Regions from separate parts of the Companilactobacillus pabuli genome, predicted to be linked through region 2. Evidence: predicted binding sites of a transcription regulator. Region 2 holds the regulator's gene; each other region holds the start of a gene.
The links. The regulator NrdR, encoded in region 2, represses ribonucleotide reductase genes. The targets are predictions, from matches to a motif close to ACACNATATATNGTGT.
Positions count from the first base shown of each region.

Region 1: the regulator NrdR is predicted to act here: its motif matches at 5,728-5,743, upstream of nrdH (glutaredoxin-like protein NrdH).
Region 3: the regulator NrdR is predicted to act here: its motif matches at 2,198-2,213, upstream of pnuC (nicotinamide riboside transporter PnuC).

Region 1 is NZ_CP049366.1:2,239,549-2,247,779, forward strand. Features, by position in the region: gene G6534_RS10860 (L-type lectin family protein) at 1-1,096, opposite strand, end outside; gene G6534_RS10865 (MarR family winged helix-turn-helix transcriptional regulator) at 1,389-1,832, shown strand; gene nrdF (class 1b ribonucleoside-diphosphate reductase subunit beta) at 1,876-2,901, opposite strand; gene nrdE (class 1b ribonucleoside-diphosphate reductase subunit alpha) at 2,915-5,092, opposite strand; gene nrdI (class Ib ribonucleoside-diphosphate reductase assembly flavoprotein NrdI) at 5,073-5,444, opposite strand; gene nrdH (glutaredoxin-like protein NrdH) at 5,446-5,676, opposite strand; gene G6534_RS10890 (LVIS_2131 family protein) at 5,942-6,568, shown strand; gene G6534_RS10895 (hypothetical protein) at 6,698-7,627, shown strand; gene G6534_RS10900 (hypothetical protein) at 7,670-7,879, opposite strand; gene G6534_RS10905 (guanylate kinase) at 7,964-8,231, shown strand, end outside.
Region 2 is NZ_CP049366.1:1,428,592-1,436,822, forward strand. Features, by position in the region: gene thrS (threonine--tRNA ligase) at 1-664, opposite strand, end outside; gene dnaI (primosomal protein DnaI) at 966-1,874, opposite strand; gene G6534_RS06990 (DnaD domain protein) at 1,876-3,231, opposite strand; gene nrdR (transcriptional regulator NrdR) at 3,243-3,716, opposite strand; gene coaE (dephospho-CoA kinase) at 3,738-4,331, opposite strand; gene mutM (DNA-formamidopyrimidine glycosylase) at 4,328-5,146, opposite strand; gene polA (DNA polymerase I) at 5,164-7,821, opposite strand; gene G6534_RS07015 (MFS transporter) at 7,937-8,231, opposite strand, start outside.
Region 3 is NZ_CP049366.1:1,286,031-1,294,261, forward strand. Features, by position in the region: gene G6534_RS06225 (YxeA family protein) at 1-168, shown strand, start outside; gene G6534_RS06230 (alpha/beta hydrolase) at 215-1,129, opposite strand; gene pnuC (nicotinamide riboside transporter PnuC) at 1,199-1,948, opposite strand; gene G6534_RS06240 (peroxiredoxin) at 2,298-2,861, opposite strand; gene G6534_RS06245 (HD domain-containing protein) at 2,979-3,635, shown strand; gene G6534_RS06250 (phosphatidylglycerophosphatase A family protein) at 3,652-4,176, shown strand; gene G6534_RS06255 (universal stress protein) at 4,218-4,643, opposite strand; gene G6534_RS06260 (hypothetical protein) at 4,774-5,064, shown strand; gene G6534_RS06265 (GTP-binding protein) at 5,087-7,015, opposite strand; gene G6534_RS06270 (TraX family protein) at 7,049-7,828, opposite strand; gene G6534_RS06275 (potassium channel family protein) at 7,946-8,231, shown strand, end outside.

The DNA of each region.
Region 1 (8,231 bases), 810 kb from region 2:
TACCCGTTGATCCTGTAAAGCCCCAATATAGCTTGCCATCAGTGCTTTTGAATTGGTTAGTATCGATAACAGTCGAAGCAATTTTAGCTGAGTTGGTTGGTGTTCCATCGGTATTTTTGTCATCGTATTTGTAAGTAATAGTTCCAAGATTACTGTTGGCGGCGGGTTTAGTCCATTGAATCGTTAAATGATGCCAGTTGTTATCGACCAAATTTAGACCATCAGTCGCAGCCAAATGTAACATAGTAAAATAATTTTTAGTTGCGGGTCCACCACTAGTATCGCCAGCAGGCTTTTTTATGGAATTGTGGAAGTAGGTATTTATTGGGAAAGTTCCATCAGATGGATTCCCAGGATAACCGATAGCAATGTGTTGGCCATTAATTCCTTGGGCATCAAAGGAAACACCCTCGCCAGAAACATCTTTATAAGTTGTTAATTTGTTGACGAAGGTATCAAATTCAATCGCTAAACTGTTTTGAACAGCATTTTTAGCAATATTAGCAGGATTAGTTTCATTCCAGTCCCAATCTGTTCCCCAAACTCCTAAAGTTTCACCATTACCGGGCTCGATTGTACCATCTTTATCTTTTCCGATTGAATGAGCATTTGTTCCTCGTGGATCATTGTGCATGACGAAAGCCATTCCGTCACCAGGGAAGAGACTGTCAGGATAGTTGGAATTTTTGTACGAACCAAAATAAAGCCACATAGAAGCAGTTTGATTTTCGTTAATATTGAAGAAGTTGTCTTCGGATAAATTACTCCAAATACCTCCAACTTGATAATTAGTATTAGTCATTTTAATAACGCTAGTGTTTAAAGTAGCAGGATTAGTCGAATTGACGATTTCGGCCGAATTATCCTCAAAGTTTGCTTTAATGAAGTCTTTATCGCTCCAATGCAAACCTTTGGGGGTCTTTGCTAAAGCATCCTTGTAATTTTGCTCGTTACCAGCATCGATGACACTATTGGTAGGATTAACGTCGGTAGCCGCAAAAACAACTTGATTCAGAGTAGAAATCATAAATAATCCCTCAAAAATAATAAATAAAAAAATGTATAGTGGATTTGATTTAATTTTATGCTTATTCATAATAAAATCCTCACATCAAAGACATTTCGTCATTATTCATAAAAATTGTAACAGGTTTGTGAATTATAGTTGCTGTTTTAGCATAAAATAACCATTATATTATGATATAAAATATATTAAATAAGAGCATAAAAATATATCAATTATATTGTGAAATAAAATAATTATTTACTAATATTTTGATAAAATGACTTTTTGGAGAGCAATTTAATTGTACCAAATCAAATTATTTACAATTTCTTTATAAAGGAATAAAATATGGACTATAAATTAATGACAAGGAGGCGTGGTTATGCCTGATATAAATTTAAGTCGGCCAATCCCTCTGAATGATCACTTGTGTTTCTCTTTATATGCAACATCACGTGCAATTCAGAAATTGTATCATGATGGGTTGAGTGAAAATGGACTAACTTATCCGCAGTATTTAGTCTTAGTGGCTCTGTATGAATATAAAGAACTAACAGTTAAGAAATTAGGGGCATTATTGTCTTTGGATTCAGGGACTTTAACGCCACTTTTGAAACGTTTGGAAAAAGAAGACTTAGTAATTCGTGAACGTAGTAAATCTGATGAACGAGTAGTTAATGTTCATTTGACAGATGCTGGAGTTCAAAAACGTGAATCTGTTAATGATCTTCCTAAGATTATGATAGAGAAGAGTGGTTTCACTGATGAAGAGTGGAATACTTTAGAAACTCTATCCAAAAAAATGTTTAAGAATATTACCAAGTAAAAAAATAACGTCATTCCTGTGATTGCAGGAGTGACGTTATTTTTTATTTCAATTTTTTAACTTTGTCAAAAAGAGAACTGCCATTAGGTGTTTTATTATCGCCAGTTCTTCCAATATCGTAATCGGAATCTTTCATAGCTTCAACTTTACCCATTAAGTAGCCATTACCAACTTGTGAGAAGAAGTCGTGGTTACTAGTTCCAGTTGAGATACCGTTCATAACGATAGGATTGACGTCTTCAGCGTTTCCATCAGGAAAGAGAGGTTCTTGACCAAGGTTCATTAGAGCTTTATTGGCGTTATAACGCAAGAAAACCATTACTTCATCGACCCAGCCAACTTCTTTATAGAGATCACGAGTATATTTTTCTTCATTATCGTAAAGCGTATAAAGCAAATCGTACATCCAGTCTTTCATTTCGGCTTTTTTATCGTCGCTCAATTCATTGAAACCAAGTTGGAATTTATAACCGATGTAGGTTCCGTGGACTGATTCATCACGAATGATCAACTTGATGATTTCAGCAACGTTGGCCAGCTTGTTGTTCCCAAGGTAGTACAAAGGCGTGTAGAAACCTGAGTAGAATAGGAAACTTTCTAGGAAAACACTAGCAACTTTCTTTTGAAGTGGATCACCATTTTGATAGATGTCATTGATGAACTTAGCTTTCTTTTGCAAATATTCATTATGGTCGGTCCAATCGAAGATTTCCTCAATTTCTTCGGCGCTGTTCAAAGTACTGAAGATAGAAGAATAACTCTTAGCATGAACGGATTCCATGAATTCGATGTTGTTGAAGACAGCCGTTTCCGCTTGAGTTCTAACATCTTTTAACATGGCTTGAATACCGTCTTGAGATTGTAAAGTATCTAGTAAAGTCAAACCACCAAAGACGTGACCGACAACTGTTTGTTCCGCAGGACTTAAAGTGCGCCAGTCGTCTAAATCATTGGAAAGAGGAATTCTCGTATCGAGCCAAAATTGTGAAGTTAACTTTTCCCAAGTTTCCTTGTCGATTTGGTCTTCAAGCTTATTCCAGTTCATTGACTTGTAATATGTATCAACCATTAAAAATTTCCTCCTAGATTGAGCAGCTTTCGCATTCGTTACTGCCGATTTCGTCATTGTTTTCAGTGAAAGTTCTGACATAATAAAGTGATTTGATGCCCTTGTAATAAGCATAGTTACGCAAAATACTTAGATCACGAGTTGTTTGCTTAGTTTCCGTGGCACCTTTCCAGTCATATAGGCCAGCAGGAATTTCTGAACGCATGAATAAAGTCAAACTCATTCCTTGATCAATGTGTTCTTGAGCTGAAGCGTAAGTATCGATAACTTCACGCATATCAGTATCGTAAGCTGACTTGTAATACTTGATCGTGTCGTTACTCAAGAAAGGAGCAGGGAAGTATAACTTACCATTTTTCTTTTCTTGGCGTTCTTCGACTAAACGAGTTACTGGTTGCAAACTGGCACTAGTATTGTTGATGTAAGAAATAGAACCAGTTGGGGCAACGGCCATACGATAAGCGTTGTAAAGACCATCTTTAGCAACTTTGTCCTTCAAAGCAGCCCAATCGGCTGTTGATGGAATAAAGATATTTTTGAAGAGATCCTTAACTGTATCTAATTTTGGAGCATAACTGTTAGCTAAATACTTGTCGAAATATGAACCATCAGCGTATTTAGATTTTTCAAAGTTAGCAAAGGTTTCGTGACGTTCTTTAGCAATGTTGTTACTTTCGACTAAAGTCCAGTAATTGAGCAACATGAAATAGACATTGATGAATTCAATTGCTTCTGGAGAACCGTATTCGAGGTGATGGCAAGCTAAGAAAGTATGCAAGCCCATGGCACCTAAACCGATAGCGTGACTGAGTTTATTTCCATTTTCAACTGGAGGTACAGCAGTGATATTTGAAGCGTCACTGACAAAAGTAAGTGCTCGAGTCATGGAACGGATTGACTTACCAAAGTCGGGACTTTCCATCATATTTAAAATGTTAGTTGAACCGAGGTTACAGCTGACATCGGTACCCAATTTCAAATATTCTTGAGCATCATTTAATTCAGAAGGTACCTGAACTTGTTGAATTTCGGTACAAAGGTTACTCATGATAACTTTACCGTCGATAGGGTTGGCGCGGTTGACAGTATCGATATTCAAGACGTAAGGATAACCAGATTCTTGTTGAAGTTTACTGATTTCATCCTCTAGTTCACGAGCAGGAATCTTGTACTTCTTGATACGGTCGTCGTTGACCAAATTGTCGTATTCTTTGGTGATGTCAACATATGAGAAAGGTACACCGTAGACTTTTTCAACTGAATAAGGGCTAAATAAATACATGTCAGCGTTGTTACGGACTAATTCATAATACTTATCAGGTACGATCACACCGAGGGATAAAGTTTTAACACGGACTTTTTCATCGGCATTTTCTTTTTTAGCAGATAAGAAATCGATAATGTCAGGGTGGAAGACGTTCAAATAGACGGCTCCGGCACCTTGTCTTTGGCCTAGTTGATTACTGTAACTGAAACTATCTTCGAGTAATTTCATAACTGGTAAAACACCAGATGATGAGTTTTCAACACCTTTAATAGGTGAACCGGATTCACGTAAGTTAGATAGAGTAATTCCGACACCACCACCGATACGTGATAGTTGCAAGGCACTATTGATTGTTCGACCGATACTGTTCATGTCGTCAGTTACTTGTAATAGGAAACAAGAAACGTATTCACCACGACGTTTTCTACCAGCATTCAAAAATGAAGGTGTTGCGGGTTGATAACGTTGAGCAATCATTTCTGTGGCTAAGGCTTTAGCTAAATCTTGGTTACCATTAGCATACAAAAGGGCATTAAAAAGAATCCTCATTTCGTAATTTTCCAAATAGAGGTCGCCGTCATTTGTTTTGAGAGCATATTGGTTGTAAAACTTGTATGCTGCCATAAATGATTGGAATTGGAAATGTTGGTCTAGTAAGTCGTGGTATAAGTCTTCGATAAATGATAAAGGATACTTATCAATGACGGGCTTTTCGATGTAGTCACCATCAATTAGGAAATCGATGTGGTCTTTGAAAGTATCAAATTTTTTCGTATTAGGTTGAACATTTTCTTTAAAGAAGGCTTGAACAGCTTCTTTATCCTTGTTCAAAGGAATCTTACCATCAACGGGGATGTTGATTTCGTTATTCAATTTGAAATAACTGAGTTTAGTTGCATCGAGGTTATTTAATCCCAATTTCATTCACTACTTTCTTAAAATTTTCGACATCTTTAGTTGTTCCATTGAATTCGAACTCGAAGACGACAGGAACATTCAAAGCGGCAGCGATGTCTTTAGCTGTGTGGTTATAGAGGGTGTTGAAGTTGCGGTTTCCCCCACCAGCTACACCGACGCAATTTTTAGCATTATCTTCATATTGAAGAAAATCGATCACTGGGTCCATCATGTCGTCATCATAAGAAGGCACGATGAGAATAAATGACCGACCCATTTGATAAAACGGATCGGCATCGGTTATTTCATATCCATCTATTCCCAACTTGTCAACAAAACGCTTAGTTTGGCCAGTGATAGAGTAGTAGGCTAAGTTCACTTTATCCAACTAATTCCTTTAAGCTGTCTGGACGGAAACCGACGATTGGGTCCATTGCTTCATTCATAACGACAGGAACACTTTGGAAACCTTGTTGTTTTAGAGCATCAAGATATTGTGGATTTTGATTGATATTTCTTTCTTCAAAAGGTACATTATGTTCCTTTAGATATCTTTTAGTCATGCGACATTGCATGCAATTGTTTTTGCTATAGACGATTACGTTGTTCATAGTATTACTTCCTCTCATATTCTCATTTAGTATAATCATTAAAAAATATAAACACAATATATTGTGCTCGTTGTAACGGATATATACACGATATAGCGTGGTTATACTGTCATTACAAAAAACGCGCAAACTAGTATGCCCACAGAATTTGTATCGTTTTGCATCTCTATTTCAATTATTTTTTCGATTCGTGGTAAAATTAGCGTAATGACTATTATAAAGTTATGAAGTGTTTAAGACAATTAATTTTAGTTGGGAGAAGACTATGAATTCTTGGAATTTTGTAGGAATTATAGCGTGGATCATTGTAATTGCGCTCTTAATTTTTGTTGTATTCAATATTAGAAATCGTCATTTAAATATTTTAGTTGTTAAAAAGGGAAAAATTACTTGGAAGACGATTTTGACAGATCTGCTAGAAATTGTAGTAATAATTTTAATGGTCAGTGGACTCTTGTATACGAGCTTATTTACGAGAGTTGATTTGACTGATAAAGAAGCTGTATCAGTCTCGTACAAGTATGATCCGATGATCGTACAAACGACTGAAGACGGTCAAGGATACTATGTAAAAATCGATAAGAAACAATCTAACTCCAGTACTGATGTGTATCAATATTGGTTGAACAACTCGACTTATACTGTTTCTAGTCGTGATTCAACTATTTCAGATGCTACCTTGCCATTTACGGTTTCTGGCATCCATTTAGACTGGCCAATGAAGAAGATTAGAAAACTAGATTCTAAATATCAATATGCTTATGTAATTACTGTACAAGCTAAATATAAGAATAATTTCATCAATGGTTTAGGTTTGAAAGCTAACCGCTACGCTATGGAATATCGTGTTTTGAGAGTTCCAGCTAGATCATTTATTGAAGTTGAAAAATAATTAAGAAATCCCACTAGATTTTTGTTCTAGTGGGGTTTTTATTCGATTTTGATATAAACGGTTATTTATGGTAAAAATTCTCGTACCTCATGATAGACTAATGTTTATCTTGATACGAGGGGATTTTGAATGAAAAAAGAGTGGGGCTTAGTAGTAATCCTTGTAGTATTTTTTGTTGGGGGATGTTCTCAAGTGAAACATCACCCTCAAAGGAAGGCTAATGTTACTAAAAAGAGTGTTGAGAAGACTTTAGATTTTACCAAAGGAATTCCAGGACAGCTTCAGAATACTTTTTATCAGTATTCGACTAGTGATGCTTCGGATGAAAGTGATCAATTGTCAGAATTGATAATTAAATCAGATGAAATATTACTCAATGACTTAACTAGTGATCAGGAAACTGAAGAATTATCTGACGTTTCGTATCGTCGTTTGAAAAAGAACACTTATGTACTATACAATGGAAATCTGTTTCGAAAGATTCGTTTATTGGATAATCAAGATTTAGAATTATTTGAAAGTAGGGATGATTATCAAGTAGCGCTGAAATCTTTGGATAAGAAACTATATCATTTAGGTTCTTTACCAGATGGGTTGCGCTTGTCCCCGAAAGATTTAGATAATAAATACTACGTTAATAGTTTGGATTTTCGGGATTATATTAGTTTCAATACTGGAGTTCGTAATTCTTATGAAGCAATAGTTCAGAGTGACGGTTCATTGCAATTTCCGCGGTATTTTCATACGGAGGTTTTGATTAAGAATGGTAAATACGTGTTAAAAACTTTGAATCTTAATGACGCCTCGACTGAATATTACGTTACTTTTTCTAAAAAATCGACTACTTGTTTGAAGGATGATGCAACGAACCAATTGTATTATTTGGAAAAGGATCCTAAACAACAAGCTTTAAAAAAGATGGGGATTGAAGAACCAACTAGTGAATATTATCAAAGGCCAAATAATAAGATAGAATCCAAGACGTATGATTTTGCAGACGACCGAGATGACGATTATTATGATACTTATGATGACTTTGACTTAAATGAAGGTGACTAAAAAAGCAGTATTCCGATAAAGGAACACTGCCTAAGGTATTAATTATTTAGCTTTTTTGATCTTTTTGATGCTGACAACGATCTTATTGTTCAATTCCATTTTGTTGGAGTTATCTTTAGGATCATTTTTGACAATTTCCATCAAAGCTGAATGTTCATAAATCTTTTCAACTTTACCTTGGAATGGATAATCCATATCTTCATCAACGGAGCAATCGTAAACATTACCAACTTTTAGGTCTTCAATTTTCATATGTAAAGTCTCCTCGGATTAATTAATTAACAGATTAGTATAATAATATAGTAGAAGAAATATTTCAAATTATAGGAGTCCAAGATGGATAAAAAGATTATTGTTATAACCGGTGCCAGCGGAACCGGCAAGACTACCATTAGTAAATATCTGCAAGATACTTATCATATACCAAGTGTTATTACTCACACTACTAGATTACCACGTGCAGGCGAAAAAAGCGGGATTGACTACTATTTTGAGACAAAAGAAAGCTTTTTAAAGAACCATTACCTAGAAAAAGTCGAATATAGTGGCAATTGGTATGGTTCTTCAGAAGAAAGCCTTAAAAAAACTTGGGAGAAATATGATA
Region 2 (8,231 bases):
CTGTACCATAAATTCTTTGTAGCATTGGATTACTTGACTTACCTTGCCAATAAGCACCAGCAACTGAAAGTAATTCAAAATGCTTCAAAGCCTTAAGATTTGCAAGTACAGCATCGTAACCAAAGTCAACAAAATCGTCTAATTTGTAAACAGGAATTTGAACTGAGTCAATTGCGTTGATCAATGATGACTTGTATGGATCGTCCTTGAACATATCAGCAAGATCTTTCTTGTCCATCATTGATCTTTCAATCTTGTCATTGTTTTTGATGATCTTATTCATCAAAGCAGTGATCTTTGGTAATTCATCAACACTGATTTGACCATCAGCACTATCAGTATCTACGAAGAAACCATCATCATTTGTGTGTTTTTCACCGAAGTGAAGATCTTTCTTGAAACTCTTAGCAGCAGCACTGAATACCAATGCAGCAGTATTTCTCAATACCTTTTGAGCATCTTCTTTATCTTCTGCTGAGATAATTTCGATTTTACCATCTTGTTTCAATGGACGTTCTAGGTCTACTAGGACATCATTGATTTTACCGGCAACAGCTTTTTTGCCTAGAGATGTACTGATTGATTTAGCAACATCCAAGGTTGTTGTGCCTTCGTCAAACTCCTTAACTGAATCGTCTGGGAATGTTAACTTGATTTTTGACATAGACTATTTCCTCCTAAGTATTAGATAACAAAAAAATACGTCCCTGAAGTACATCCATATCAATCGATATGTGCATACTTCAGGGACGTATTTTCTACGCGGTTCCACCCACTTTAAAACTGTACAACAAATAACAGTTTTCTCTCATTTGGTTATAAAGTAACCGGCCATTATACAGTTTTACGTGAAAGTGGTAACTCCAGTAATGGGTAAGCTTCCAGTAATCGTACCCTCCCTGAATTAGAACCGAAGTGTTATCTTTCATGGCTTTATTGAAACATTTATTTTTCAGAAATGCAAGTTATTTTTCAAATCTTCTATTAGGACCAGTTACAATTACTTCTCTAGAGAGGTATCTAACTCGCTCCATAATACGTTTTGCTTTAACTGGCTCTTCTTCACCGCGCTGGTTGATAGCAAGGTGTTTTTCCAATTCTTTCATTGAAAAATTGGAAGAGAAAAAGGTTGGTAAATTCTCTTGCATGCGATATTGCAAAATAACTCCTAAAACTTCATCCCTGATCCAACTAGACATTGAGTCTGCCCCAATATCATCTAGCATCAAAATTTCGGCGCCTTTGATTTTATTCACTTTCGCCAAGACACTGTTCGTACCGATAGAGTTTTTCATTTCAACGGCAAAGGTTGGAAAATGCATCATCGTTGTATGAATATCATTTTTGAATAATTCATTAGCAATTGCACCTAACAAATATGTTTTACCAACGCCAAAATCTCCAGCTAGATACAATCCTGGCACAAAGTTTTTTTGATTCAAATAATTATCGATAAAATCTAAAGCTTTTCCTAATGCATCTTGACGACCACTACCACCATAGTCATCTAATTTAGCATTTCTGATATCAGATGGCATATCCATCAAGACAAAACCAGTTTCATATTGATCACGTTTCTCCTTGTTTTGAGTTCTTTCATTAGGATAATAAGCCACTTCAATATTGTGATTATTGACGATCAATTTAGGATAATAGCCTTTGGACAATTCGCTGGCATGATTCTTATTATTATAAAATTCATAAATACTAGCAGCACTCGTTGAAAGAGCATTGGGATTGATTGAATCACTATTTTCCTTGAGAAACTTCTGTACGTCGGGATCTTTTAATGCACCATTAAGTAAACGGCGATAATCCTCCGTTAAATTTTTTGAATTTAAATATTCTGCCAGTCTGTTTCCTAAATTTTCCATGTTATTTATCCTTATTTCTTAATCGTTTTAATCTATCCTGTAATTGAACTCCATTGTCTTGTTGCTTATTTGTAGGAATTTTAGCTTTAACTTTCGACCAATCAGTTGCTTGTTCGACTTTACGGTTTTTATTGTTATAACGTCGTTTGCCACGAGGCCGATTTTGAAAATCAGTAATTCTTTGCAGTGCTTGCTCTGGCGTTTTAACGCCGTTTTGTTTCCAGTCATTTGCCACGGTCTCTAAAAATGGTGTCGATAAAACTGATGCGCTTTGTAAAATATAATAAACCATAATATTTATAACAGAAGATGGCAAATATGCCTTCATTGCCATATCTCGCAAAGCATTAGCTTCGACTTTACCAACAAAACCACCACTCTTTTGCTTCTGAGCGGCTAAAAAGTCCGCTGGAGTTAATTTCTTAGCTTGTTGCAAAATCAATTGATCCGAACGATTAAAGTTATGTGTCTCATCGTCTTTATTTTCAACCGTTTCTGGTTGTTGACGTGCAGATATATTAGCGTTCTTCTCAAATCGATCCTGAATAGACTTTTTCAAGCGATTAGGATCAATTTTATTATTGACGATATCGCAAGTTTTACCGATAAATTCAATAATCGTCATTTCATCGATGCCATAAAACGCATGCAAATTGATAATCAAATCTTGATTTTCCAATAAATTATCTGGACTGATCTTAAATGATTGTTGAATTCGATCAGAAATCAATTCCCAATCAAGCGGTTGAATATCATTTTCATTCAACACTGGTTTTTGCGTCTTAGCGGTCTTCGAGAATTCACTACGAATATTTTCTACATCCGTAGGAGTGTTGATCAAATCGTCATTATTCAATTTGAAAACTTCCAAGAAATCTTTAGTAATCTCATCAGAATTTTGCAAGATCCGCTCTGAATGACTGTACTTATCAGCCAATAAACGATATTTCTTATCGCCGATTTGCTCATATAAAAAAATACTCAATAAATCGTCTTTAAAGAAATCATCTGGTGATAAAGGCTCAAACAATTGATAGACATAGTAAGGCCCTAACTCATCTTTTTTTCTAAAAGTACGAATCAGTCCTAAAGCTTCACACTTGATACGCGCCTCATAAAATCTTTTCAAGTCAATACTCAATAAACTCAATAGTTCTGCATGTGGCTTACGTTGAGTGACCAATTCTTTATTAGGTAATTTTTCCCACAACAAAAGATACAGACTAAATGCTTCTGTACCTAAAATTGGTAAATATAAATCTGTCAAAATGTGACGATCCTCATCATTGAGACGTCCACTAGGTAGGCACCAATATCCCACTAAGGGTGTAAAACTATCGGTTGAATTATTAGACACACGCCCACCCCTTACTTCTTATCAATATTTTTTCCGTTCGCCATCATTTCTTGAACTTCTTTCATGAAACTATTCATATCTTTAAATTCACGATAAACGCTGGCAAAACGAATATAAGTGACATCGTCAACTTTGGCTAAAATCTTCATGACATGTTCACCAATCAATTGTGAGCGCACTTCACTCTCACCAGTTGATCTAATTTCATTTTCAACCTTATCGACAATTCCATTCATTTGATCCATGGTAACTGGACGTTTTTCGGCTGCACGGACGATTCCCCGCAATAATTTCTCACGACTGAATTCTTCACGATTACCATTTTTCTTAATTACTAATAATGGTGCTTTCTCAAGTCTTTCAAACGTCGTAAATCTAGTGCCGCAAAATTCACACTCACGACGTCTTCTAATGGCGCGTCCCTCATCGCTAGGACGACTGTCGATTACTTTTGATGAATCATGATGACAATGTGGACAAATCAAAATTCTAACCTCTTTTCCAAATCAAAGTTGCGATATCAACTTATCAAACTCATCTGCTAAATGGGTTAAATCTCCCGAATTATCAATCACAAAATCAGCTCGATCTCGTTTTTCTGACATCGACATTTGTGAATTAATTCTATTTAAAGCAACTTCTCTGGTTATATTATTTCTATTCATTAAACGTTTTAACTGTACTTCTTCACTAACATAAATAGTTATTATACCGTCAAAATACTGCTGATATCCACCTTCAAATAACAAAGGAATCTCAAAAATTGAAATGTTTTTCTCATCTGATGCCTTAGTATCGGCAATTATTTTTAAAATTCGTTTCTTAATCAAAGGTCTAGTAATGTTATTCAGATTTTTCAGTTGCTCGCTATCTGAAAAAACGATTCCAGCCAATTTTTTACGATTCAAAGTCCCGTCAGCATTCAAGACTTCTTGACCAAACTTTTCGACTATTTGTTTTAAACCAATGCTTCCAACTTCAACGACTTGGCGTGCAATTTGGTCAGCATCGTAAACTTTACAACCATAAGTCTTAAAAAAATCCAAAATGGTTGATTTTCCAGCTGCAATTCCACCAGTTAATCCATATATTTTACTCATTTGATTACTTGACACTTTGGACAAAAATGCGTACCACGACCGCCAACTTTAATTTTCTTGATTTTTGTTCCGCATCTTGGACAAGGTGTCCCCTCTTTACCATAGACTTTCAAACTATTTTGCATATTACCTTTGTGACCACTAGCATCGATGTATGAACGAACTGTTGATCCACCAGCTTGAATAGCTTGTTTCATCTCTTCATTAGACACTTCAATAATCTTTTGAATATCTTCATCGGTTAAGTGGCTAGCAAGTGTTTCTGGATGAATCTTTACTTTCCACAAAACTTCATCAACATAAATATTCCCCAAACCACTCATTACCGATTGATCCAACAAAACGGTCTTGATATCTTTACGATGACGTACAATTCTAGGCTTCAAATTTTCAAAAGTAAAGTCTTTTGATAAAGGCTCTGGTCCTAGTTTTTGAATCGATTTATTATTGCTTAAATCGTCAGTATTCCAAAGCTGCATTCGACCAAATTTTCGAACATCATTATAAATCATCTTTTGTCCGTTATCTAACGTAAAAATGGCGTGAGAATGCTTATCAATTGCACTAGGGTCACTAGAAATTTTATAACGACCTTCCATTCGTAAATGACTAATTATTGTATAACCATTATCCAAATGAATCAATAAAAATTTGGCTCGACGTCCAATATCAGTGATTGTTGCTCCAGTTACGAATTCAACAAACTGGTTAACATCCCCAGTGATCAAATTTTGATATCGAATTTCAACGTGGGTTATTTTTCGACCTTTGACTTGAGAAATCAATCCACGTCTAACTGTTTCTACTTCTGGCATTTCTGGCATTTTATCACCTATTTCGCTTCATACCAAGTTTTGCCGTGAGCAGTTTCTACTTTCAAAGGAACATCGAGTTTGACTGCTGAATCCATCACACTTGGTACTAATTTTTCAAGAGTTTCAATTTCAGCTTTTGGTGCTTCAAAAATCATTTCATCGTGTACTTGTAACAATAAGTTAGCTTGGAGATTTTCCTTCTCGAGCATCTTTTGCATATTGATCATGGCCACTTTGATAATATCTGCCGCACTACCTTGAATTGGTGTATTCATCGCCGTTCTTTGAGCAAAGTTTCTGATATTAAAATTACGAGAATGAATATCTGGCAAATAGCGACGACGATGCATGATTGTTTCTACATAACCATTTTCACGAGCATATTTAACGATATCATCCATATACTTTTTAACGCCAGGATATTGTTCAAAGTATGAAGCAATAAATTCAGCTGCTTTCTTACGACTAATGCCAATATTTTGTGACAAACCATAGTCACTGATTCCGTAAACAATACCAAAATTAGTAGCCTTGGCTTGGCGACGCATATTAGGAGTTACTTCATCAGTACTATCAAGTCCAAAGATTCTCATAGCCGTATGAGCGTGAATATCATAATCTTCATTAAAAGCTTCTTGCATGTGCTCATCACCAGAAATGTGTGCTAAAACACGTAACTCAACTTGTGAATAATCGGCTGAAAAGATTTCCCAGTCCGGATGTTGCGGTACAAAAGCTTTTCTGATTTGCTTTCCTTCATCGATTCGAATTGGAATATTTTGCAAATTAGGCTCAATTGATGATAGACGTCCCGTTTGAGTCAAAGTCTGCAAGTAAATAGTATGAATTTTGTTATCTGGTTGAACAAATTTTTGCAAACCAACGACATATGTCGATTGGATCTTAGAAATTTGACGATAATCGAGCACTTTTTGAACTACTGGCGATTTATCTTTTAATTTCTCCAAAACATCTACTGAAGTTGAATAACCAGTCTTCGTCTTTTTAATAACTGGTAGTTTCAAATCTTCAAATAAAACGACCCCTAATTGCTTGGGAGAATTGATGTTGAATTCCTTACCAGCTTCTTGATAAATCTCTTGTTCAATCTTAGCCAAACGTGTAGCAAAAGTATTTTCCATCTCTTTTAATTTCGAGACCTCAACCGTAATACCTTTAATTTCCATCTCCGCTAAAACAATCGATAATGGCAATTCAATTTCATCATATAGACTATCTTGATCATTATCCTTTAGTTCAGACATCATTTTGTCTTTTAAAGTATCAATTACTTGAGCTTTTTGAGCCAAGAAATTCAATAAGACTTTATCATCTTCTGGGACAGCTTTTTTGACACCTTTACCATAGAATTCTTCTTCAGTAGGCAAATTAATATCGTAGTTTTTGGCAACTAGACCAATATCTTGTTTGTTGTCATTAGTATCCAGCAAATATGCCACTAGCAACATATCAAAAGTAACACCACTTAGTTTGCAGCCATAGCGGATCAATTGAGCAATCGTTGCTTTATTATCAAACAAGTATTTTTCCTTGGAACCATCAGCTAACCAATCTTTCAATTGAGAATTCTCTAAGATCGAAAAATCAGTCGTACCATAATAATTTTCGCCATCAGAAATCAATAGACCAATAATTGGTGACGTATGATAGTTTTCGCCAAAACCCTCCACGATCAAGGTATGAACTTTGTCACTATTAACGATCTTTTCAACTGCTTCATCATTTAATTCCAAAACCTTAATATCAGCCAATTTTTCAGCTGTATCTTCCTGAGGGATGTCCATTCTACTCAAGAAAGTCTTGAAATTCATCTTTTGATAAAATTGCATCAATTGTTCTTGATTATCACCACGATATTCAAGATCTGCCAATTGCAACTCAACCGGTGCTTCTAAATCGATTGTAGCTAACTTCTTACTTAAGAACGCTTTATCTTTATCATTGATCAAATGCTCTTTTAACTTACTCTTCTTCATTTCATCAACATGTTCGTAAATGCCTTCAACACTACCATATTGATTGAGCAACTTAATAGCGGTCTTCTCACCGACTTTTTCTACACCTGGATAATGGTCAGAATTATCACCCATTAAACCTTTCATATCGATAATTTGCTTAGGTGTGATACCTAATTTTTCTTGAACGTGTTCTGGCGTATAACTTTCTGTTTCAGTTACCCCTTTGACATTGACTTTAACAGTTACTTTGTCAGTAGCCAACTGCGTCAAATCACGGTCACCAGTAATAATCGTCACGTCCATGCCGTCCAGTTCAGCTTTGTGAGACATCGTTCCGATAATATCGTCGGCTTCATAATCAGGTAATTCATAAGTCTTGATGCCACGATAGTTCAACATCTCTTGAATCAAAGGAAGTTGTTCCATTAACTCTTGAGGAGTCTTAGCCCGAGTTCCTTTATATTCATCAAACATCTTGGTTCTAAAAGTAGTCTTACCAGCATCAAAAGCCACCAAGGCATGAGTTGGTTTTTCATCCTTTAGGATTAATTCCAACATGTTATTAAAGGCGTACAAAGCATTTGTATGGATACCCTCGCCGTTAACAAATTTATCTAAAACATTGTGCATCGCAAAGAATGCTCGAAATGAGACACTGTTTCCATCTATTAAAAGTAATTTTTTATTTTTTGACATATATTCTCCAATAAAACCGAAATTAACTACCTCTATTTTAACAAATACAGAGTTGTTGTAACAGTTTACGACCAACTAAAAAAGTCCTGATTAAATTTTACAGGACTTTGATTAATTAATTTTCTTTTTCATAACGATAATAGACGTAAATCACTGATACCAAAACACACAACGACAATACTGTTAACAAGATAAAATCTATTTTTGTTCCTAAAACAGTATTTAGTACTTCATTTTTAGTACCACTAGTTAAAGCTACCGCCGAAATAACAACTGACAACACATTTGTCCCAAGAGAACCGGCGTATTGCTGCATCATACTAAACAAAGAATTTTGATCAGATTTTTTGCGTCCTTGAACTTGCATACTTCCATCAGACAATGATGGTCCAAAACCAAAGTTGAAGCCT
Region 3 (8,231 bases), 140 kb from region 2:
GATGGTAATGAAAAACTTCTAAAATTTAATAGTGCTATTGGCCGCCCTATCAAACCAGATAACTTCATCAAAGTAACTTATAATAAAAAACGAGATTTAGTTTTATCATGGGAAAAAGTTCAAAAAAATGAAGTACCAACCAAATCATTCGATGCTATAAACAAATAAAAAGGTAAGTAAAATTGGTCTAAAAACCATTTTACTTACCTTTTTTCTATTTAAAGTACTCTTTAGCAAAGTCGATCGTATTAGTAACATACTTTTGACCGGCGACCTTTTTAGCTTCGGCGTGTCCTGCTCCTTTGACTATCCAGAGTTTCTTTGGACCTTTGTCGTACTGGTAATTCTTATAAGCATTCTCAGTTGGAACAAATTTATCTTTTGAACCGTGAATGATGTACAAAGGTACTTTGTTGTTCTTTAAAGTATCCTTAGTACTTGCTTGATAAAAATTATAACCAGCTAGAGCATCGCCATATAAACTAGCCGTTGGTACGAGTGGAAAACTTGGTAAATTGAACATATCTTTAATTTGATAATTCAACTCACCTGAGATAGTGGAATATCCACAATCAGCAATCGCAAATTTTACATTACTTGGATGTTTACCCAAAGTGTACATTACCGTTGCTGCTCCCATACTGACTCCAAACAAACCAATCTCTGATTTCTGACCAAATTTTTGATTAATCTGCTTGATCCAGTTCATAATGTCGTCACGATCTTTCCAACCATAACCGACGTATTTCCCTTGACTCATCCCGAAGGAACGATTATCCGGTGCTAAGACGTTGTAACCTGCATCATGGAACATTTTAGCGTAGTCACCCATGTAACTGCTGCCTGTACCATAACCATGAATCACAACGACAGTTTTAGCAGTTTTCTTTTCGGCTGGTAAAAACCTAGCTTTTAACTTCAGTTTATCTTTTGAAGTTTGTTGCCAAGTTTCAGTCTTAGAATTCACGAACCACTTATCATCTTTTGACAATGGTCCTTGTGGCTTACTGCTATAACCATTTTTACTGAAGGCGTAATGGAATAAATAACCACTACCACCAATATCAGCTACTAATGCAACCCCAATTGCAATAGAAAGAATAACTTTAACATACTTTTTTACTCGCATAAATCTACCCACTTATAATTTGTTGCTCAATAATCATAAGCTATTTTACAAATTAATTGCAAATTTTATTTATGCTTGTTCGTTAGCCACTTTTTCATCACGAGCACGATTCTCGTTAGCGTCACTGTGGAACCAGTGGATGTGTGAATCAAAGAAGGCAATCATATCGTTCATGAAGTACATAATGTATGTCAAGAACAAGACTGGACTAGCGTCACCTTGAGTTGCTGTAACACCCCAAAGTACGATTGACATAACACCTTGAACTGTCCAGAAATAGTATTGTTCACGGAAACGCAAAGTACACAACAAAGCGCCTGTAAAGCCAATAGCGGCTGATATTGAATCGATGATAGGACGTGGACTGATGAATAAATTAGTATCCATCAAGTACAATAGACCCCAAACAACAAAGAAGAAGACAGCTGTTAAAAGCCATTTCTTACCAGTTAATCCATGAATATGCTTTTCAGCATCCTTAGCCCATTGTGGACTGATCAAAACTGGAATATCCAATAATACAATATAACTTAATTGCAAAACAACATCTGAGAAGTTCTTAGCGTTGATAGCAACGAAAATGTAAATAAGTGCTGAAACTAGTCCTAAGACACCGTTTAAAGGCTTAGCATTAGTAATCGCTACGGTACAAGTAAAACCAAGCGTACCGGCTAACCAAGTCCAAATAGCAATACCTGTGATTTGGTGTGAAAGTGTTGATGCAGTAATGGCCCCTAGACCAAACATTAATAGCATGTAACTTCTGAAACTCCAATGTTTCATTTGTTCAACATACCATCTTGGGTTGAAAATGCTCATGGTTCAATCTCCTCTTAGATTGAAATCGATTAATTAATAACCAAATTCAATCAAATTAATTTATCCCTCAAACTGTATTTATATTCAAATACAAATTTAACGACAGCTAAAATCATACCACCAATTGAAACCAAATTGCGAGCCGAAATATTTGGCATCATGAAGCCATATCGATGTAAAGCGTTTACCTTTGTTGATGCGATAGTAATTTATCATTTGATACAAGATATTGATTTTTACCTTTTTGTAACACTATATCTTGTTGTAACGGTCTAGACTTCAGCGATTTTACCGTTATAACAAAAAAGCTACATGCCCAAATCGGCATGTAGCTTCAATATATATGCTTTTAAATTTTACCAACTAAGTCGCCACTAGGTTTGATTGTTTCTTCCCCAGGATGCCAATTAGCAGGACAAACATTATCGCCATGTGCTTCGACGAATTGAGCAGCTTGCAAGGTTCTCAAAATTTCACGAGCATTACGTCCAATTCCCATAGCGTTGATTGTGTAAGATTTGATAAGTCCCTTTGGATCAATTATAAAGACACCACGATAAGCTTGACCACTTTGTTCATCTAAAATATTGAAGAAATCAGTCAATTGGTGTTTTTGATCCGATAACATTGGATATTGAATCTTACCTATGGTATCAGTCGTTTGAGCCCAAGACATGTGTGAAAATTGACTGTCAACTGAACATGAATAAATTTCAGCGTTGGCAGCTTTGAAGTCGTCATAAGAATCTTGCAAATCGCTCAATTCAGTTGGACAAACAAATGAAAAATCGGCTGGATAAAAGAAAAGGATTGACCATTTGCCGAGCAGATCTGACTTGTTAAAAGTCTTCAACTCCCCTTTTTGATAAGCATTAACAGTAAAATCAGGAATTTCTTTATTGATATAGTTCATATTGTGCCTCCTAGACTTTGTTTAAACACATATATAATATACCAAACTTTTTCTTTATTTTAAATAAAAGACCTTTTGTGTGACAATAGAATTATTCTGATAATGAGGGATGAGGAAATGACAAATCAAAACCAACTTTCAAAAGTAAAAGAATTTTCTTACAATAAGATGAAAAATGATTCAACTGGTCACAATTTTGATCACATTCAAAGAGTCATCAAAACGGTTCAAAAATTATTAAAAACAGAAACGGCCGATCCAGTCATTACTTTATCAGCTGCCTACTTGCACGATGTAGCCGATGACAAACTAGTCAAAGATCCGGCAAAATTAGAAACTGAGATCCGCCAATTTTTAAAAGCAACGGATTTCACACCTGAACAAATCGATGAAATACTTTACATCACTCACAACTTATCCTTCAGTAAATCTTTGAGCAAAAATCCTCCAAAATTATCCCTTGCTGGACAAATTGTTCAAGACGCTGACAGACTAGATGCTATTGGAGCAATTGGCATTACCCGTGCAATTTACTATGGTGGTGCTAACTCTGAAACGATTTATGATCCAAAAATTTTACCTCGAGAAAAAATGGATAAAAAAGAATATCGTAATTTATCTGATGAGACGATTATTAATCACTTTTACGAGAAATTATTAAAATTAACTAGTATGATGAATACTCCTACAGCCAAAAAAATTGCCGAGCAACGCCATCAATACATGCTTGATTTTCTCGACGAATTTAAAGCCGAATGGAATAGTGAAAAATAGAGAGGGAGTAAATAAATTGGTTTCATATGAAGAATTAGATAAGCAGTACTACGACCACATTATTCGTAATTTGAAGGATCGTGGCGTTGAATTAAAGGACATTGCTGAAATCGTTATGTTCCTAGAAAAAGATTACGTTAAAGGACTTGATGAAGAAGTTTCTATTCACGCTATCAATAAAGTCCTCCACAAACGTGAAGCTCAAAATGCCATCATGACCGGAATTGAACTCGATATTTTAGCTGAAAAAGGTCTCTTATCTGCTCCCATGCAACGAATAATGGAAACTGATGAGTCGACTTACGGTATCGATGAAAATATGGCAATCACTTTAGCCAGTCTTTACGGATCAGTTTCAGTAACTAATTATGGTTACGTGGACAAATTGAAGCATGGTGTTCTAGGCAAATTGAACGATAAATCTACCGGAAAAATCAACGTCTTCTTAGATGACCTAGTTGGTGCTATCGCTGCTGGTGCTTGTGGTTGGTTGGCTCACAATGAACATGAAGTTCAAGAACTGTTAAACCAAGAGAAATAAAATAATCCTATTAGAGTAACGACACTCTGATAGGATTATTTTTAAACCACAATTAAGATATTAATATTACTATGTTCAGAAACATAACGTGTGACTGATCCAACAAATACTCTAGTAAACGAATTAGTACCAGTCTTTCCCATGACAATCAGATCAATATCATTTTCTTTAGGAAACCTAGTCAATTGTTCTCTAGGCTCTCCATCTAAGAGTTGGACATAAGGTGAGATTCCGGCTTGTTTGGCGATGTCTGTTGCTTTGTTTAAATCCTTTTGAGCACTAGCCTTTAAATCGTTAACTAACCCAGGTGCATAAGAAACACCAACATTCATCGGCAAATTAGCTGTATTTACGACTGAAACTAAATATAAGGCTGATTTAAATTGTTTAGCCATATCAATCGCTGCATTCAAGGCATTGTATGAACTTTGACTACCATCGATAGCTACTAATATTTTTTTATACACGGTTAAAACCTCCTTTTAAATCCTTTACATAAATTTTACCAAGTTCCGGACAAAGATGGTAATTTTATATATCAAATTTGATATACTTATTAATGAATAGTAAATAATTTTTTATAGGGGATTAGTTATTATGCAAACCAAACAAAGACTGGAGCTTATCGAACAAGAATGTCAGATTAGAAATGATTTAAAAGAAATTCAATTCACTCATTACTTTACCAATCAATTCATGGAAGAAAATACGCAATTCTTCTGTATTGAAGAATTTTTCGAGTCGATTGGTGTGACTAGTCAAAGGGCCTTAGAACGTCTACCGCTTGATGCTTGGGAAAAACATGTAAAAAAATCAACTATTTTTTCTTCTTGGCAGGAAATGTTAAATTCTGCTGGTGAAGAATATGCTAATAATAATTTCTATTAAAAAAATGATTCCGTAATTGGAATCATTTTTTTATTGGATATAAATAAGGCACATGAGCCATTTGTGGGACTTCATCCCAAGAAACTGGATAGCCGGCTCCATGAGCACAGAATACTGAATCAGGAGTATTTTCCAAGTCTGACACCGGATCATAATCTCGATTCTCAATGACTTCTTCTGCATTGTGACAAGCCTGATAACCAAGTACAACACATTCCAAATTCCCTAAACCATGAGTGTATGAGTTAACGGTTTGCGAATAGCCTTGCATTGTTGCTACCGGTGCTGTCCCTGAAATTATCGTTAAATCTGATTCATCAACCATTTCTGGATTTTCAAAAGTTCCATTCATCTGTTGAATATCATTCATAGCCCGACCAACTTGATCTTGTGGTACTTCCAAACGGAATTGATACCATGGTTCCAACAATTGACTGCCAGTATCTCTTAACTCCATTAAGCCTTGTCTGACTGCTCGCCAAGTTGCCTCTTTGAAATCTCCACCAACTGAATGAACATTACTAGCTTTCCCACCAATCAAAGTGATTTTCATATCAGTAATAGGTGCCCCAATCAGTACACCTAAATGTTCCTTCGACTGCAGATTACTCAAAACTTGATGTTGCCAGTTGCTGGCCAAAACATCCAAACTACAATTCGATGCAAATTTTAAACCACTACCGATTGGTCCCGGTTCTAATAATAGATGAACTTCGGAATAATGACGCAAAGGTTCAAAATGTCCCACGGCTTCAACTGGTTGCGTAATAGTTTCTTTGTATAAGATACTTCCCTCACCAAAACCAACATCTAAATTGAATCGATCTAACAATAACTGCTGAATAATTTCTAATTGTACTTGTCCCATAACTTGGATTCGAATTTCTTGTAAGTGACTCGACCATTGAACATGCAATTGTGGATCTTCATCTTCCAATTGACGCAGTGCTTCCAAGCATTGGTGAATATCGTTGTCTTTGGGATCCAAAGCAAAATTTAAAACTGGTTGAATCGTCGGTTTTTCACTGTTAATTTGTTTTCCTAAACCTAATCCCGGATAAGTATCGGACAATCCCGTAATTGCACAAACTTCTCCTGCGATTAAACTCTGAGTTAAATCAAATTTTGAGCCATCATAAACTCTTAGTTGGTTAGCTTTTTGTTCATTATATAAAACAGCTTTATTTTCAAGCATTCCACCAGTAACTTTGACCCAAGTCAAACGCTCGTTACCATCATGAGAAATTTTAAAAACCTTAGCACCAAATTCTTCTGGATAATTGCTTTCTATTGAAAAACGCCGAACTCCTTGTAAAAATTCTTCAATACCTTCCATTTTCAAAGCTGAACCAAAGAAACAAGGAAAGACTTTACGTTGGCGAATCAATTTTTGAACCGTTGTATCTATCAATTCTCCACTATCTAAAAATTGTTCTAAAACATTATCGTCAGTCATTGCTACATCTTCATTGAAATTGTCAGATTCAAAATCAATACAGCCACTAGCCAAATTATTTTGTAAATCATTCAAAATTTGTTGTTGGTCAGTTCCTAATGCATCCATTTTATTCACAAAAATAAAAGTTGGTACTTGATAATGATCTAATAGTCGCCACAAGGTCCTCGTATATCCTTGCACGCCATCAGTCGCTGAAACCACCAAAATCGCATAGTCCAAAACACTCAAGACTTGTTCTGTCTGGGAGGCAAAATCGACGTGTCCTGGAGTGTCCAAGAGTGTCAATTTCAAATCTTGATATTGTAAATTAGCTTGATGAGAAAAAATCGTGATTCCGCGCTTTTTCTCTAAAGCATCTGGGTCTAAAAAGGCGCTCCCCTTATCGACTCTTCCTAATTTTCTAAGTGCACCCGTTTGATACAATAAGGCTTCTGACAAAGTCGTCTTACCTGCATCAACGTGCGCTACGATTCCTGTTACTATTTGCTTCATCTTAATTCCTCCAGAGCTACTGCAAATAGTTTATCATAGCGCGTTCATAATTAGATGAATTAACCATAGATGAGCGGGATAAAAAATATAAAATAAGTACTTCAATTGTCGACTGTGTGGTCCGATTTTACCATTGTAGAAATGTAAAAATGGAATTATTAAAATAAAGAAAATATCGCTGGCATTCATAGCAATACTGTCAAATAGCATCAAAGAATTGTTAATTGGAACAGTTAAAGCCATTGGCAATTCAATTAATGCTAGAAATACCATTAAACCTATGTAAAATAAATTTCTCTTTTTAATATTTTGATGCGTTAATTGCGTAATAAACATAAATGGCACTACCACCATGCTACCTTCAAAAATCGGTACGATGCTAAAAATCAATAAAACTACTGACAGAATCTGTAATTTTTTCTTAGCTTTTAAGTCTTGAACTTGATTATCCCAAAGCCAAATTACTATTAATCCTAAAGCTAAGGTGGCAAAAATATTATCCCCTAAGATGGACATTTGATTTGGTTGTCGTAAAACAAATATATTTAATAAACAATTCCCCAACGCCATAAAAATACTCCAACCAATCAAACGTGTTAGATAATTTTTACGACTGTGAGTGTAATGCATTCCCTCTACTACTAAATACGCAAATCCCACAGCCACAACTCTAGTAATAATATGAAAGAAATCTGCTAAATATGGGGAAATAAAATATTCGATATGATCTAAAACCATCAACCCCATTAAGATGATTTTAAAAGTTTCGCGATTCATCGCCTTATGAGAAATACTCGGTGTGAATTGTTGCATACATAATCTCCTCTTTTATCAATATTTCACATTATCCAAATTTCACTAAGGCTTGTAAATATACCTGACACAACTGTTAGTGCTATATTACAAATTAGTAAGGTTAAGGGGCAAATTATGCAAAAATTCAATCGATTCTTACATTCAGATAGTTACTACGTCGTTATTGTTTTAGCAGGATTATTATCATTGGTAATTTTAGTTTTGAGTTTTATTCCCGGTTTTGATATTTCCAAATCACCATATATCGAAATCGATTTTACAACGTTACTAATTTTTGGTTTTGATTATTTTGGAAGATTGGCTTTAGCAAAAAATAAAATGCGTTTTTTCAGACACAATATCGTTGATCTCTTAGCGATCATGCCTTTCTTTACAATTTTTAATATTTTTCGATTCTTCC